4 regions of the Pseudoalteromonas sp. NEC-BIFX-2020_015 genome follow, and region 2 is predicted to be linked to each of the others. Evidence: predicted binding sites of a transcription regulator. Region 2 holds the regulator's gene; each other region holds the start of a gene.
What was found. The regulator sigma-54, encoded in region 2, starts transcription at its own class of promoters, with help from an activator protein. The targets are predictions, from matches to a motif close to GTTGGCACGNNNNTNGNNT.
Positions count from the first base shown of each region.

Region 1: HH219_RS14560 (DUF2726 domain-containing protein) is a predicted target of sigma-54. The motif match lies at 1,356-1,374, and genes of this name have one in related genera.
Region 3: HH219_RS04230 (DUF3192 domain-containing protein) is a predicted target of sigma-54. The motif match lies at 1,709-1,727, and genes of this name have one in related genera.
Region 4: HH219_RS14505 (DUF1328 family protein) is a predicted target of sigma-54. The motif match lies at 1,652-1,670, and genes of this name have one in related genera.

Region 1 covers NZ_JABCJL010000019.1:81,784-84,982, forward strand. Annotated here, with positions in the region: gene mtnN (5'-methylthioadenosine/S-adenosylhomocysteine nucleosidase) at 1-611, opposite strand, end outside; gene HH219_RS14560 (DUF2726 domain-containing protein) at 722-1,315, opposite strand; gene folE2 (GTP cyclohydrolase FolE2) at 1,419-2,339, opposite strand; gene arcB (aerobic respiration two-component sensor histidine kinase ArcB) at 2,546-3,199, shown strand, end outside.
Region 2 covers NZ_JABCJL010000024.1:27,062-30,260, reverse strand. Annotated here, with positions in the region: gene lptA (lipopolysaccharide transport periplasmic protein LptA) at 1-60, shown strand, start outside; gene lptB (LPS export ABC transporter ATP-binding protein) at 57-782, shown strand; gene HH219_RS16225 (RNA polymerase factor sigma-54) at 849-2,345, shown strand; gene hpf (ribosome hibernation promoting factor) at 2,375-2,662, shown strand; gene HH219_RS16215 (PTS sugar transporter subunit IIA) at 2,667-3,119, shown strand; gene rapZ (RNase adapter RapZ) at 3,140-3,199, shown strand, end outside.
Region 3 covers NZ_JABCJL010000004.1:34,337-37,535, forward strand. Annotated here, with positions in the region: gene HH219_RS04225 (diguanylate cyclase) at 1-822, shown strand, start outside; gene HH219_RS04230 (DUF3192 domain-containing protein) at 1,287-1,664, opposite strand; gene HH219_RS04235 (D-2-hydroxyacid dehydrogenase) at 1,826-2,770, opposite strand; gene zntR (Zn(2+)-responsive transcriptional regulator) at 2,871-3,199, shown strand, end outside.
Region 4 covers NZ_JABCJL010000019.1:68,775-71,973, reverse strand. Annotated here, with positions in the region: gene oadA (sodium-extruding oxaloacetate decarboxylase subunit alpha) at 1-924, opposite strand, end outside; gene HH219_RS14510 (OadG family transporter subunit) at 935-1,180, opposite strand; gene HH219_RS14505 (DUF1328 family protein) at 1,706-1,879, shown strand; gene HH219_RS14500 (hypothetical protein) at 1,937-2,128, shown strand; gene HH219_RS14495 (TonB-dependent receptor) at 2,380-3,199, shown strand, end outside.

The DNA of each region.
Region 1 (3,199 bases), on a different contig from region 2:
GACTCTTTGCCTGCAATGTCAGACATTGAGCGGATCACAACAAATGGTGTTTCAAGTGTAAAGCAGGCCTGCGCAATAGCTGCGCCTTCCATTTCTACGGCAAGCATTGTAGGAAAGTCAGCGCGGGCTTTATCAATACGTACAGGGTCACACATAAATGAATCGCCTGTGCAAATTAAGCCAATCAACGTTTTAACGTCACTAATGCTTTCAATACTTTGTTGCGCAGCGTCAATTAGCTTAGGATGCGCGGCAAAACCCGCTGGCATTTGTGGCACTTGGCCAATTTCGTAACCAAATGCGGTTACATCAACATCGTGATGACGAACTTCAGAAGAAATAACAACATCACCCACGCTTAATGACGGATCAAAACCACCAGCAGAACCCGTATTGATCACGCAATCAGGTTTAAAGTTATCAATTAACAGTGTTGTTGCAATACTTGACGCTACTTTACCAATACCTGATTGGACTAGAGTAACAGTGTTACCTGCTAGCTCACCAGTATAAAAAGTAAAACCTGCTTTAGTTAGAATTTGTGGATTTTGCATCGCTTCACGCAAAATTTTAACTTCTGGCTCCATTGCGCCAATAATACCAACATTCATAATTTAAAATTCCTCGAATTAGATGGCTAGATTATACTGCAAAAATGGGAGTAGGGTAAAACAAACAAAAAATGCGAGCCTAAACTCGCATTTTGTTTTTACAGATGCTGCTATATTTCAGCTAGTGCAGTCGAATGGGCTTTTGCTTGCGAAGGAGATAACACTGCTGGTTTGGTCACTCTATTTCGGCTTGGGCGAATACTCGGTGCAGCAGGTTTGCCTAATTTAAACATAATGGCGTCTCGTACTTCGCTTGGGCGATAACCCGATTTTACTTTCATACGAATATGCGGGATACCAGCGGCCTCTAATGCACCATTTACAAACCAATCGCGCTGCGCTTTGTGGCCATCTTTATTTGCATTGTTAACTAAGTCAACAGCGGCAACGATAGTCATTTTTTCTTTATCGATTAATACGTAATCCAGTTGTTTGTTCTTTGCTTTAGCAATAGCTGCACGTTTTGCTTTAGGCGATAAGCCATGTTTGCAATCAATGATATCAATTAATTTAACGCGGCTAACAATCTTGTATTGATCGCCAACAGCACGTTCTAAAAGATTTAAAAAGGCACTTTCAACTTGCGTAAATACACTTTCTTTACGGGTGAAAGGGTAAGGGTTTCCGCCATCATCGGTAAACTTTGACGCAACAACAGATGCCCCTACGACTAAAACTAAAATTGATAATAAAGCGAATTCCATACGGTAACTCCACAACAACAAATTGACACTGTAAATTACAAAGCAATTTGTGTGCCTAAGTGTTGTGGTGTTACGTATTTATATTAAACGGGTATGGTTTATATTAAGGTTGATAACCATTGGCAACGCCTTTAACTGCAATTGCAACAGCATCATGGGCATGCAGTGACTCGTAATGATTTATTTGTAACCAGTAATCAGCGTATTGTTCACTTTCTAGTACGGCTTTTATTTTCCGTGCCGCATCTTCGCAAAACATCAGGTTTTGACCGTTTAAGCGAGCAAACTCTTGCTCATCTTCACGTTTAACCGCAGCCTGAACAGGGGTTTTAAGCTCATTTTCGAGTGTATCTACCAGGCTTAAAATATCAAATTCAGTAATATTACGATCTAACTTAATTTTGACGTTAGCAATAGAGCGTTGTGAGTGCGGCGTTGCGATTATGCCATCTGTACTACCAAGCCAATTAATTACTTCTTCGTGATTAAGTGGTTGTTGGTTAAATTTTTCCACAAAGGCATTTTGAATAAGTTGGCGCGCTAGTGCCGCTGAGCATGGGCATGTTGACGAATAAGTTACATCAAGGCTTAGTTCAAAGCTAAGTTGCCCGCGGTCAATTTTTGCCTCTAGAGTGATAGGGTAGCTTTTCCAGCCAGCTTTACCGCTTAATAGTGACTTTCTGCGCAGTGGAAGCTCAAATTTAAATTCAATTTTTGCTTGATCACTTAACCCTTCATGGCTTGAAATAAAAGTATCCAAAGCTTGTGATAGGGTACTAGGGTTAACATGTTGTTCGGTAGATAAGGTATCTAATGCTAAAAACAATCGCGACATATGAATGCCTTTTGCATCTTCTTTGTGAAGATTAACAAAGGCGCGAGCTTTTGCATTAACGTTTACAGGCGCAAGACCCCGAGATTCAAAAATAAACGGCAGTTCAATATCGGCCATACCAACCCAGTCTAATTTACCAGTTTGTAAGGCGGGAGCCGTATCTGCTATATCGGGCATGTTGGTTTGCATTGCAAGTCTCGTTGTTGGCAATTGTAAAGCGCAGTATTTTACACGAAATAATTTAAAAATACGTGGTAGATGAAAATTTTCTGTTTTCGTCGCGGAACATGAAAATTGCTAATGTAAAAATGCTAAAATATGCGTAGATGTTAGTTATTTTTGATAGCTACGAAGTTTGCCAAGTTTAAACGCATAGCCAAGAGACAGATTTATATATGATCGATTCTTCTTTGAGTCCCTGGGCTCGAATACTTTCCAGTTCCATTACCCGATTCGGTGAACTTAAAACCGCAGCAATTTGCTATGCGTTATTAATAGTGGTGTCGTTGATTTTATCTTGCATGTTTTATTATGTCGCTGTTGGCGAGGTAATGTTAGTTGATATATTTGCCGTGGTTTTTTTTACTGCGGTGGTTTCTCCTATTATTATAAGCGTGCTGATTAACTCTATACGTCAGCTAGATGCATCCTATGCTTATTTAGACACGGCAACTAAACAAGAAAAGCTTTTAAATCAAACGCTAAAAGATAATATTAGTCGCTTGAATATTGAGATAGATGAGCGGAAAATGGCTTTTCATGCCAAGCATCGTGCAATCGAAGAGCTCAGACACGAAATTGCAGAGCGTAAAAAGACACAACAAGAGCTCGCGCAACAAGGTATGTTATTACGATCTATTGTCGACTCCTCTCCTGATTTGTTTTATTACCGAGATAATAATGGCGTTTTTGCTGGGTGTAATAAAATGTTTGAACAAGTAATGGGTAAATCAAGTCTTGAACTAATTGGTAAAACCGCAGAAGAAATTTACCCAACCCATTTTTTACCTGAAGTATTAATCACCGATAATAAAGTCGAAGAAACTCAT
Region 2 (3,199 bases):
GTGCATACAATATTAGTCCCAGTAAACACTAAAAAAGATAACGAAAAAGGTCAGCCATGAGCACATTAAAAGCTGAGTTTTTAGCAAAAAGTTATAAAGGCCGCCAAGTAGTAAAAAATGTAGGCTTAGAAGTCAGCGCTGGCAGCATTGTTGGCTTACTTGGCCCTAATGGCGCAGGCAAAACCACCACTTTTTACATGATTGTAGGATTAGTGCCAAGCGACAAAGGTCAAATAAGCATAGATGATAACGACATCACCTTATTGCCAATGCACAGCCGTGCACGTTTAGGGATTGGCTATTTACCGCAAGAATCTTCGATATTTCGCAAACTGACCGTTTACCAAAACCTGATGGCGATACTCGAAACCCGTAAAGAGCTAAATAAACAAGCTCGTGAAGAAGCGCTTGATGGCTTACTTGATGAATTTAGCATTCAGCACATCCGTGATAGTCAAGGTATGGCATTATCTGGTGGTGAACGCCGTCGCGTTGAAATTGCTCGCGCTTTAGCCGCAAACCCTAAATTTATCCTGTTAGATGAGCCTTTTGCTGGCGTTGATCCTATTTCGGTGTTAGATATAAAGAAGATTATTGAACATCTTAAAAACCGTGGGATAGGCGTACTTATTACCGACCACAATGTACGAGAAACCCTTGATGTTTGTGAAAAAGCCTACATAGTTTCTCATGGGGAGTTAATTGCATCAGGCACTCCTGAGCATGTACTTGCCGACCAAACAGTCCGCGACGTTTATTTGGGTGAGCAATTTAGGCTATAAAGCCACGCCCGGCTAAGGTTCTGCTAGACTTAATTATGACAACAATAAAAGGATTGTTAGAGATACATGAGGCAATCACTCCAGCTGCGCATGGGCCAGCAACTTACAATGACACCACAACTACAACAAGCTATTCGTTTGTTGCAGTTGAGCACATTAGATCTTCAACAAGAGATCCAAGAAGCACTAGATAGCAATCCATTACTTGAGGTCGATGAAAATGACTTTGGTGATGAATCAGGTGGTAAGAACGAACAAAAACAAGATACTGATGATCAAACTGTCAGTGCCTCTGCTGATGACACGCCAAGTGAATACGAACAAGAAAGCAGTGAAGCGCTAGCAAAAGATACCGTAAGCGACGAAATGGCGATGGATGTTACATGGGATGAATACATGAGCGCCGCACCAAGCTCTTCATCAGGGCCAATGCCTGAAGATGAATCTATTTATCAAGGCGCTTCATCTGAAACCCTCCACGATCACCTTATGTGGCAACTACAGCTGACACATTTTAGTCCGACTGACGAAGCTATCGCGATAGCCATTGTCGAAGCGGTTGATGACTCAGGTATTCTTACATTAAGCTGTGAAGACATTGCTGAAAGCCTAAACAAAGGTAATAACGAAGAAGAAATTGAACTTGATGAAGTTCAAGCGGTATTAAAGCGTATTCAGTTATTTGATCCGGTCGGTATTGCTGCACGCAGCCTACCTGAATGTTTATGTATTCAGCTAAATCAATTTGATCCTGCAACGCCTTGGATTAGCGAAACAAAAATGATTTTAACTGATCATATCGATTTATTAGCTAGTCGCGACTATCGTACTTTGATGAAAAAGACTAAGCTAAAGGAAGATGAACTAAAAGAAGTAATGACACTCATCCACAGCCTTAATCCAAAGCCTGCGGATACCATAGTTCGAGAAGAGTCAGAGTACGTTATTCCCGACGTGTCAGTGAAAAAAATTAAAGGCCGCTGGGTGGTAGAGCTCAACCCTGATAGCATGCCAAAAATTAGAGTTAACAGCCAATATGCGGCGATGTCGCGCTCTGTAAAATCGAGCACTGACAGCCAATTTATTCGCTCTCATTTACAAGAAGCTAAATGGTTTATAAAAAGCCTAGAAAGTCGTAATGACACATTACTCAAAGTAACGAACTGCATTGTTAAACAGCAGCAAGGTTTTTTTGAGCATGGCCCCGAGGCTATGCGACCTATGGTATTAAACGATGTTGCTGAAATGGTTGAAATGCATGAATCAACAATCTCCCGGGTAACAACCCAGAAGTACATGCATACACCACGTGGTATTTTTGAGTTAAAGTATTTTTTCTCAAGCCATGTCAGTACCGAAAATGGCGGAGAATGCTCATCGACAGCAATTCGTGCACTCATAAAAAAATTGATTGCAGCAGAAAACTCAGCTAAACCATTGAGTGATAGTAAAATTGCAGATATATTGGCAGAGCAAGGTATCAAAGTAGCTAGACGAACAATAGCAAAGTACCGTGAATCGCTAGCTATTCCACCGTCAAATCAACGTAAAAGCTTGATTTAAGGCGTAAAACCACAAGAAGGAAAATGCTTATGCAACTAAATTTAACTGGTCGTCACGTAGAAATTACTGATTCATTAAGAGACTATGTAAACAATAAGTTTGCGAAGCTTGAGAGGCATTTTGATCACATCAACAATGTCCATGTTATTCTTGACGTAGAAAAGCTCAACCAAAAAGCAGAAGCAACATTACATGTCAGTGGCGCAGAGCTATTTGCCTCAACGCAGCACCAGGACATGTATGCCGCGATTGACGGGCTCATCGATAAACTCGACCGTCAAGTTATCAAACACAAAGAGAAGCACGCTCGACACTAACACTATGAAACTAAGTTCACTTACTTGTCAGGACTGCAGTAAAGCTGCGGTCCTTTTTAATAGCAAAAAACGTATCCTCGAATTTATCAGCCAATTGGCTCATGAACGGCTTCCTCACTTATCACAACAAGACATATTGAGTGCTCTATTAAATAGAGAAAAATTAGGTAGTACAGGTATTGGCCGTGGTATCGCGATCCCGCATGGTCGCATGAGTGGCGCACAAGAACCACTCGCTTTAATTTTAGTAAGCGAACAACCAATCAATTTTGATGCCATTGATAATCGCCCCGTCGATATTTTTGTTGCACTCATCGTACCTGATGGTGACAGTGAACTTCATTTAAAGACGTTAGCTACAATTGCTGATAAACTCAACGACAAAGAGTTTTGTAAACAAATACGTAGCGCAAAAACAGACCAAGATCTATATCAAGTCATTGTTGAACAGTCGTAGTTAAAAGAAGGAGAGTTTACATGGAATTAATTATCATCAGTGGGCGCTCAGGGTCAGGTAAATCTGTCGCTTTGCGTGTA
Region 3 (3,199 bases), on a different contig from region 2:
TTGGTTGAAAATGGTGAAAAAGCACTCACTTTTTTAAAATCGACAGCGGTTGATTTAATTATACTTGATATAGTGATGCCTGGTATTAGTGGCTATGAGGTATTAATTCAGTTAAAAGAAAATCCATCAACTCAAGCTCTCCCCGTTATTTTTATTTCGGCCAATACAAGTCATGATGATGAAGCTAAAGGGTTTGAACTAGGTGCTATGGATTATATTGCAAAACCTTTTAGCCCTACAATTGTAAAAGCTCGTATCAGAAACCAATTACTTATAAAACAGAAAAATGACTTACTTGAAATGCTAGCATCCATTGATGGTTTGACGGAAATCCCCAATAGACGTTATTTGGATGAAAGCTTATCTCGGGAGTGGCGACGAAGCCGCCGAGCTGGAACCCCATTATCAGTTTTACTTATGGATATAGATCACTTTAAACGTTACAACGATTGTTATGGCCACCGTGCTGGAGATGACTGCTTGAAACGTATTGCGCATGCATTAGTGGGCGAATGTGAGCGTGCAAGTGATTTTGTTGCGCGTTATGGGGGAGAAGAGTTTGCTGCAGTGTTACCCGATATGGGAAAAAATGAAGCGTTGCAGTTTGCAAATAAGTTAAGAAATGCGGTGAAAAAATTAAATATACCGCATAAGGCATCATTAAATGCTGATCATATAACAATAAGTATTGGTGTTGCGACAACAGAGTGCGGCCAAGTATATGGCGAACATACACTGTTAGAAGAGGCTGATTTAGGGTTATATCAAGCGAAAGATGCTGGTCGAGATATCATTGTTGCGCGTGTCATTCGAACGCAATAATAAAAGAGCCAGTTAGGTTTTTTAAAAGCTTCCAATGTTGTAGTTAGTTAAAATAAAATCATGGGTAGATTGTTATCTACCCAGCGCAATATACCCAAAGCACCTCAAGATGCAGAATTCAGCGTTTCACAAGTGCCTGTGAACCGCTCAATGGGTTAGTTTAAAAGCGATTTATACTGCGTTACTTTTATAAGGGGTTGATTTTAAAAATAGAACCACTATTACTTGCAACTAATGTCTTGTCTAAATCGCTTTTAATTCCAACGACCCTCGCATCTTGAGGTGGTTTAGGTAGATAATACCAATCTGCATAAATATTTGAACAATTTAACGAATTAAATCACGCTATAACGTCGTTAAAAATTTTTTATTTAGAACAACTAGATATAAAAATTTCTGCCTAGGTATAGCGCAATTTTCTTGTCGTTAAATAGACCCCATATCTACGCAGATTGGTATAAATGTTAGTTAAGTGATTTATAGATGGTATCGCCCACCCCAATGAGTTTCTCATTTTTAAATACAAGCGCAGTGCACTCATCTTTGGTCATTTTACCGTCAGAGTGAATGCTGTGAGTGGCGTAAAATAACACCTGATACACATCATCATTCTTTTTTAACAGCTCAGAGAAGTTAGGCGTTTTAAGTTTACTTAAAACAGATTGATAACTGCTATCTAAATCAATATTTGCAATAGCCTCTCGATTATATTTGTGGTGCTTTTCCCAGCTAGATGTATCACTGCCTGCCCAATGTGTTTCTGCTTCACCATCTGATACTGCAATAACGCATCCAGTTAAAAATGGTATTGTAAGTGCTGCGATTAAAAGTGTTTTTTTCATTATATTTGCCCTGATGCTAAGTACGGTATTTATTATTGAATATTTAGCAAATAGCTGGCCAAGTTTTTAGCTTGTTTAAAATCAGTGTGTTAGGTTTTTTGAAACCATATACGATGTGTGAATAGCATATGGCTTGGTATTTATAACTAATAATTAGTCTATTAGACCAGTCTATTTCGGCTCTCACCTTGGCTAAATGCACTGATATTCAAGCTTATCTGTTTAACTAGGCGAATGATTGACTCTTCACTGGCCCATGCAATATGAGGGGTTAAAATTAAGTTATGGCCTTGATAACCTGCTAGCGGGTTAGTGTCAGTGGCAGGCTCCTTCGTTAACACATCAACCCCAGCTGCGGCAATTTGATTCTCAGCGAGTGCATGGGCTAAGTCAGCTTCATTTACAATACCGCCTCTGGCTGTATTAATTAAAATAGCACAGGGCTTCATCATACTTAGCTCTTCTGCGCTAATTAGATCTCGGCTTTCATCAGTTAAAGGGCAATGTACGCTAATAATATCAGCGCTTTTTATTGCTTGATAAAATTCAGTGCGGCCTTGCCTAACGGGATGGTTTTTACGCTCAGCAAGAATGACGTGTGCGCCAAATGCATTGGCTACAGTTGCAACGGCTTTACCTAATGAACCATAACCAATAATCGCTAATGTTTTACCCGCAATTTCGTTAAAACTATAATCAAGACGGCAAAACATTTGGCTTTGCTGCCACTGCCCCTGTTGGCAATCATTAATATAGCGATGTGTATTACCGAGCAAGTTAGTAATTAATGCAAAAGTGTGTTGAACAACGCTAGGTGTAGAATATCCAGCTACATTGGCGACTGCAATGCCAAGCTCTTTCGCTGCGATTAAGTCGACATTATTTGTGCCAGTTGCTGCAACGCAAATAAGTTTAACTGCGGGGAGTTGTGCGAGCGTCTCGCGATTAAGTACAACTTTATTAGTGATCAACACATCGGCATTTAGGCTATGAGTAATAACTTGCTCAGTGCTCGTTAGAGGGTAGCTTTTAAACTTACCAAGCTCTTGAAAAGGCTTAAGTGAAGTGCCTGCTAAAGTATCGCTATCGAGTAGAGTGATATTCATACTATTTCCTTTAAAATAAAAATTATAAATACTTGACCTTAGTGTGTGCTCTAAGGTTTATAGTAAGTAAAAGTTGATAAAAAATTCATTGGAGACGATGATGAAAATAGGCGAATTTGCAAGCCAGTTAGGTGTCTCAACAGATACATTAAGGTACTACGAAAAGCATGCTTTGTTAACGGCTACATCGCGGACACAATCTGGGTATCGTGATTATAGCCAGTCAGACTTAAAACAAATGAAGTTTATTTTACGCGCAAAGAATGTCGGTTTTAGTTTGTCAGAAATTAAAGAGTTACTGCAAATTAAATTTCATAAACAGCAGCATTCATGCCACGAAGTTAAAAATTTAACCTTACAAAAGCGAGATCTTGTTGCAGTGCGCATTGCTGAATTAACGCGCTTTCATCAGTCATTATCTGTTTTAGC
Region 4 (3,199 bases), on a different contig from region 2:
AAGTTGATTTTCCATGTTAGTTAACATGCCGCCAGGCACTTGCGCTAATAATATACGACCATCAACACCTTTTAAACTGCCTTCAAATGCAGCATACTTTTTACGTACATCACGGAAGTAAGCGGCAATCTCTTCGAGCTGATTCAAATCAAGTTCAGTATCGCGCTCAGTTCCTTCAACTATAGAAACAATGGTCTCTGTTGCACTGTGTCCATAAGTCATACTCATTGAGGAAATAGCGGTATCAAGCATATCGATGCCAGCATCAATCGCTTTTTGATAGGTTGCTGTACTTAAACCTGTTGTTGCATGACATTGCATTGCAATTGGTATAGAAACCGTTTCTTTTAAACCTTTAATCAACTTTTCAGCATCATATGGGTTAAGTAAACCTGCCATATCTTTGATACAAATTGAATGACAACCAAGATCTTCAAGCTGTTTTGCAAGTGTTAGCCACATCTCCAGTGTATGGACTGGGCTTACTGTGTATGAAATTGTACCTTGTGCATGGGCACCAACTTTGATTGCGGCTTTGATTGCCGTTTCTAAATTACGCACGTCATTCATTGCATCAAAAATACGAAAGACATCTACACCATTTTTATGTGCACGCTCAACAAATTTTTCTACCACATCATCAGCATAATGACGGTAACCTAAAAGATTTTGACCACGTAACAGCATTTGTTGCTTTGTATTCGGCATTGCTTTTTTAAGGGCGCGAATACGCTCCCATGGATCTTCTCCTAAATAGCGAATACACGAATCAAATGTTGCACCGCCCCATGATTCGATCGACCAATAACCTGCATCATCAAGTTTTTCAGCAATAGGTAACATGTCATCTAAACGCATACGCGTTGCTAATAATGATTGATGAGCATCACGAAGTACCAGTTCTGTTAGTTTTAATTTAGCCATAAGTCACCCCTTATAATTTTTGTTTATTTTTGTACTGAGCGATGGCAGCACTAATTGCGGCAATGTGTGCATCTGGCACACCTTGCGCTTTGATTGATGGCGCACGAGCTGGTACATCTATAGGTTGCTCAAAACGACTCGCCACCTTAGACATTAATACAATTGCTGAAATCAACAATGAAAGAAAAACAAAAACGCCCACCATGCCTGTTGCCATCAAATTTGCTGCTGTCGCTAGTAACTCACCTATATTCATACTCTGCCCCTTTATATATTCAATACCTGATAGTTAACAAAGCAACAAAAGCAGGTAAAAAACCACTTTATATAAATAACTATGCAACAATCATATCAAAGTAATTAACCACTTCCAACACTTTGTAAATTGGTAAAACCAATTAATATAAAGCTAACATACCCACATTAAATTTAACACCCGACAAATCGCTATTATTTTTCAAGATATAGATGATAAAAATAGCGAATATAGCCAAAACTTATAAGCTATAGAATGCAAAGCTCCATCCCTATTTATGCAGTCTCTATATTTGATAATATTTCTTTTCTAAAAACCACTTAAATTAATTGGTCTTACCAATAGCATGGTGATTTTACATTCCTTTTTTTACTTAAGAACAAGTTACACATAAAGCGTGTAAATATTTCCTATGAAACTGATCCCTATAACGAATGAATAATCAAGCGATTGATTTTAAAGGACTTTAATATTGGCATGTAAATGGCATTATCTAATATGTACAAATTAACCAAGGAGAAAACAATGTTACGCTGGACAATTACATTTTTAGTTATTGCACTTATTGCTGCAGTGTTAGGTTTTGGTGGCATCGCAGGTGCCGCAGCAGGAATTGCTAAGATTATATTTTTTATCTTTTTAGTATTGTTAGTTATCTCTCTTGTATCAGGCGCACTACGTGGCAACGTGCCCAAGTAGCTGAGACAAAGTAACGCAACAGTATTACCACTATATTTATTTACAAGGAATTACATTATGAAATCTACAACAGTAAAAACAGCCGTTATCGCCCTTTTCGCTAGTTTTTTTATTATGGGTTGTGAAGACAATCACGCAGAAGAAGCAGGTGAGCGCATAGATGAAGCTGTAACCGATGTACAAAACAAAGTCGAAGACGCCTGTGAAAAAGTAAAAGAAGGTGTAAATGCTGAAGAAACAAACTGTTAACACGGTAAGTTTTAAATAATAATAAAAACGACTCTCTTGAGTCGTTTTCACTTAAGCCATTGTTAAAAAACAAATTACTACGAATAACCCCCCACCAAACGAACAAACACAAAAGCAACACTCTTTAAATTTTAGTAAAAAATTTGTAATACCTGATTTAGTTACTATATATTGTAGTGGCTAAATTAATGTCCCCTAAAAGGAACGTTGCAGTATTTGGTATAATCATTATAAATACTTGGGAGATTACAATGTTAAAGAATAAAATATCGCTTGCCGTAAAGCATGCGTTTAGCGCAGGTGTTGTTTCAACTGCACTTATTTATGCGCCAATTTCAGCGGCGGAAGAAACTAAGGTAGACAAAGACTTAGAAGTCATTTCAATTACTGGTAGTCGTATCAGACAACCTGGTGCAGTGTCAGCCAGCCCTATTATTTCAATTGGTGAAAAAGAACTTGGTTTTCAACAAGAGCCTGAAGTTGAGCAAATATTAAGAAGCTTACCTGCAACGGTTCCCGGAGATGGCAGTAACGCGAATAACGGTTCTGCAGGAGCTTCAACCATCAACTTAAGAGGTTTAGGCGCCGAACGATCATTAGTATTAATGAATGGTCGCAGGATGATTCCATTTAACTATGATGGTGAAGTTGATACCTCTGTAATTCCTAGCGCACTTATAGAAAGAATTGACCTTGTTACTGGTGGTGCGTCTGCTGTATATGGTTCAGATGCAATAGCTGGTGCTGTAAACATTGTACTCAAAGATGACTTTCAAGGAGTTGTTTTTGATGCAAAGCATTCAGAAACAGGTGAAGGTGATGGCGATAAAGACAGCTTTAGCTTAACTTTAGGCTCAAACCTTGCCGATGATAAGGGCAACGTTGTTTTATCTCTTGGCTGGATGAAACGTGATCAGATTTTACTAGGAGACAGACCCTTAGGCTTATTAGGGATTGAAACGGGAAGCGGCGCCAACTATCAAGAATTTTTAAATGGCGAGCCTCCAGTTCCAGCACCTGATGCTTGTAGTGGTCCAAACTCAGTTGAAAGTGGTGGTTCGACTACCGCAT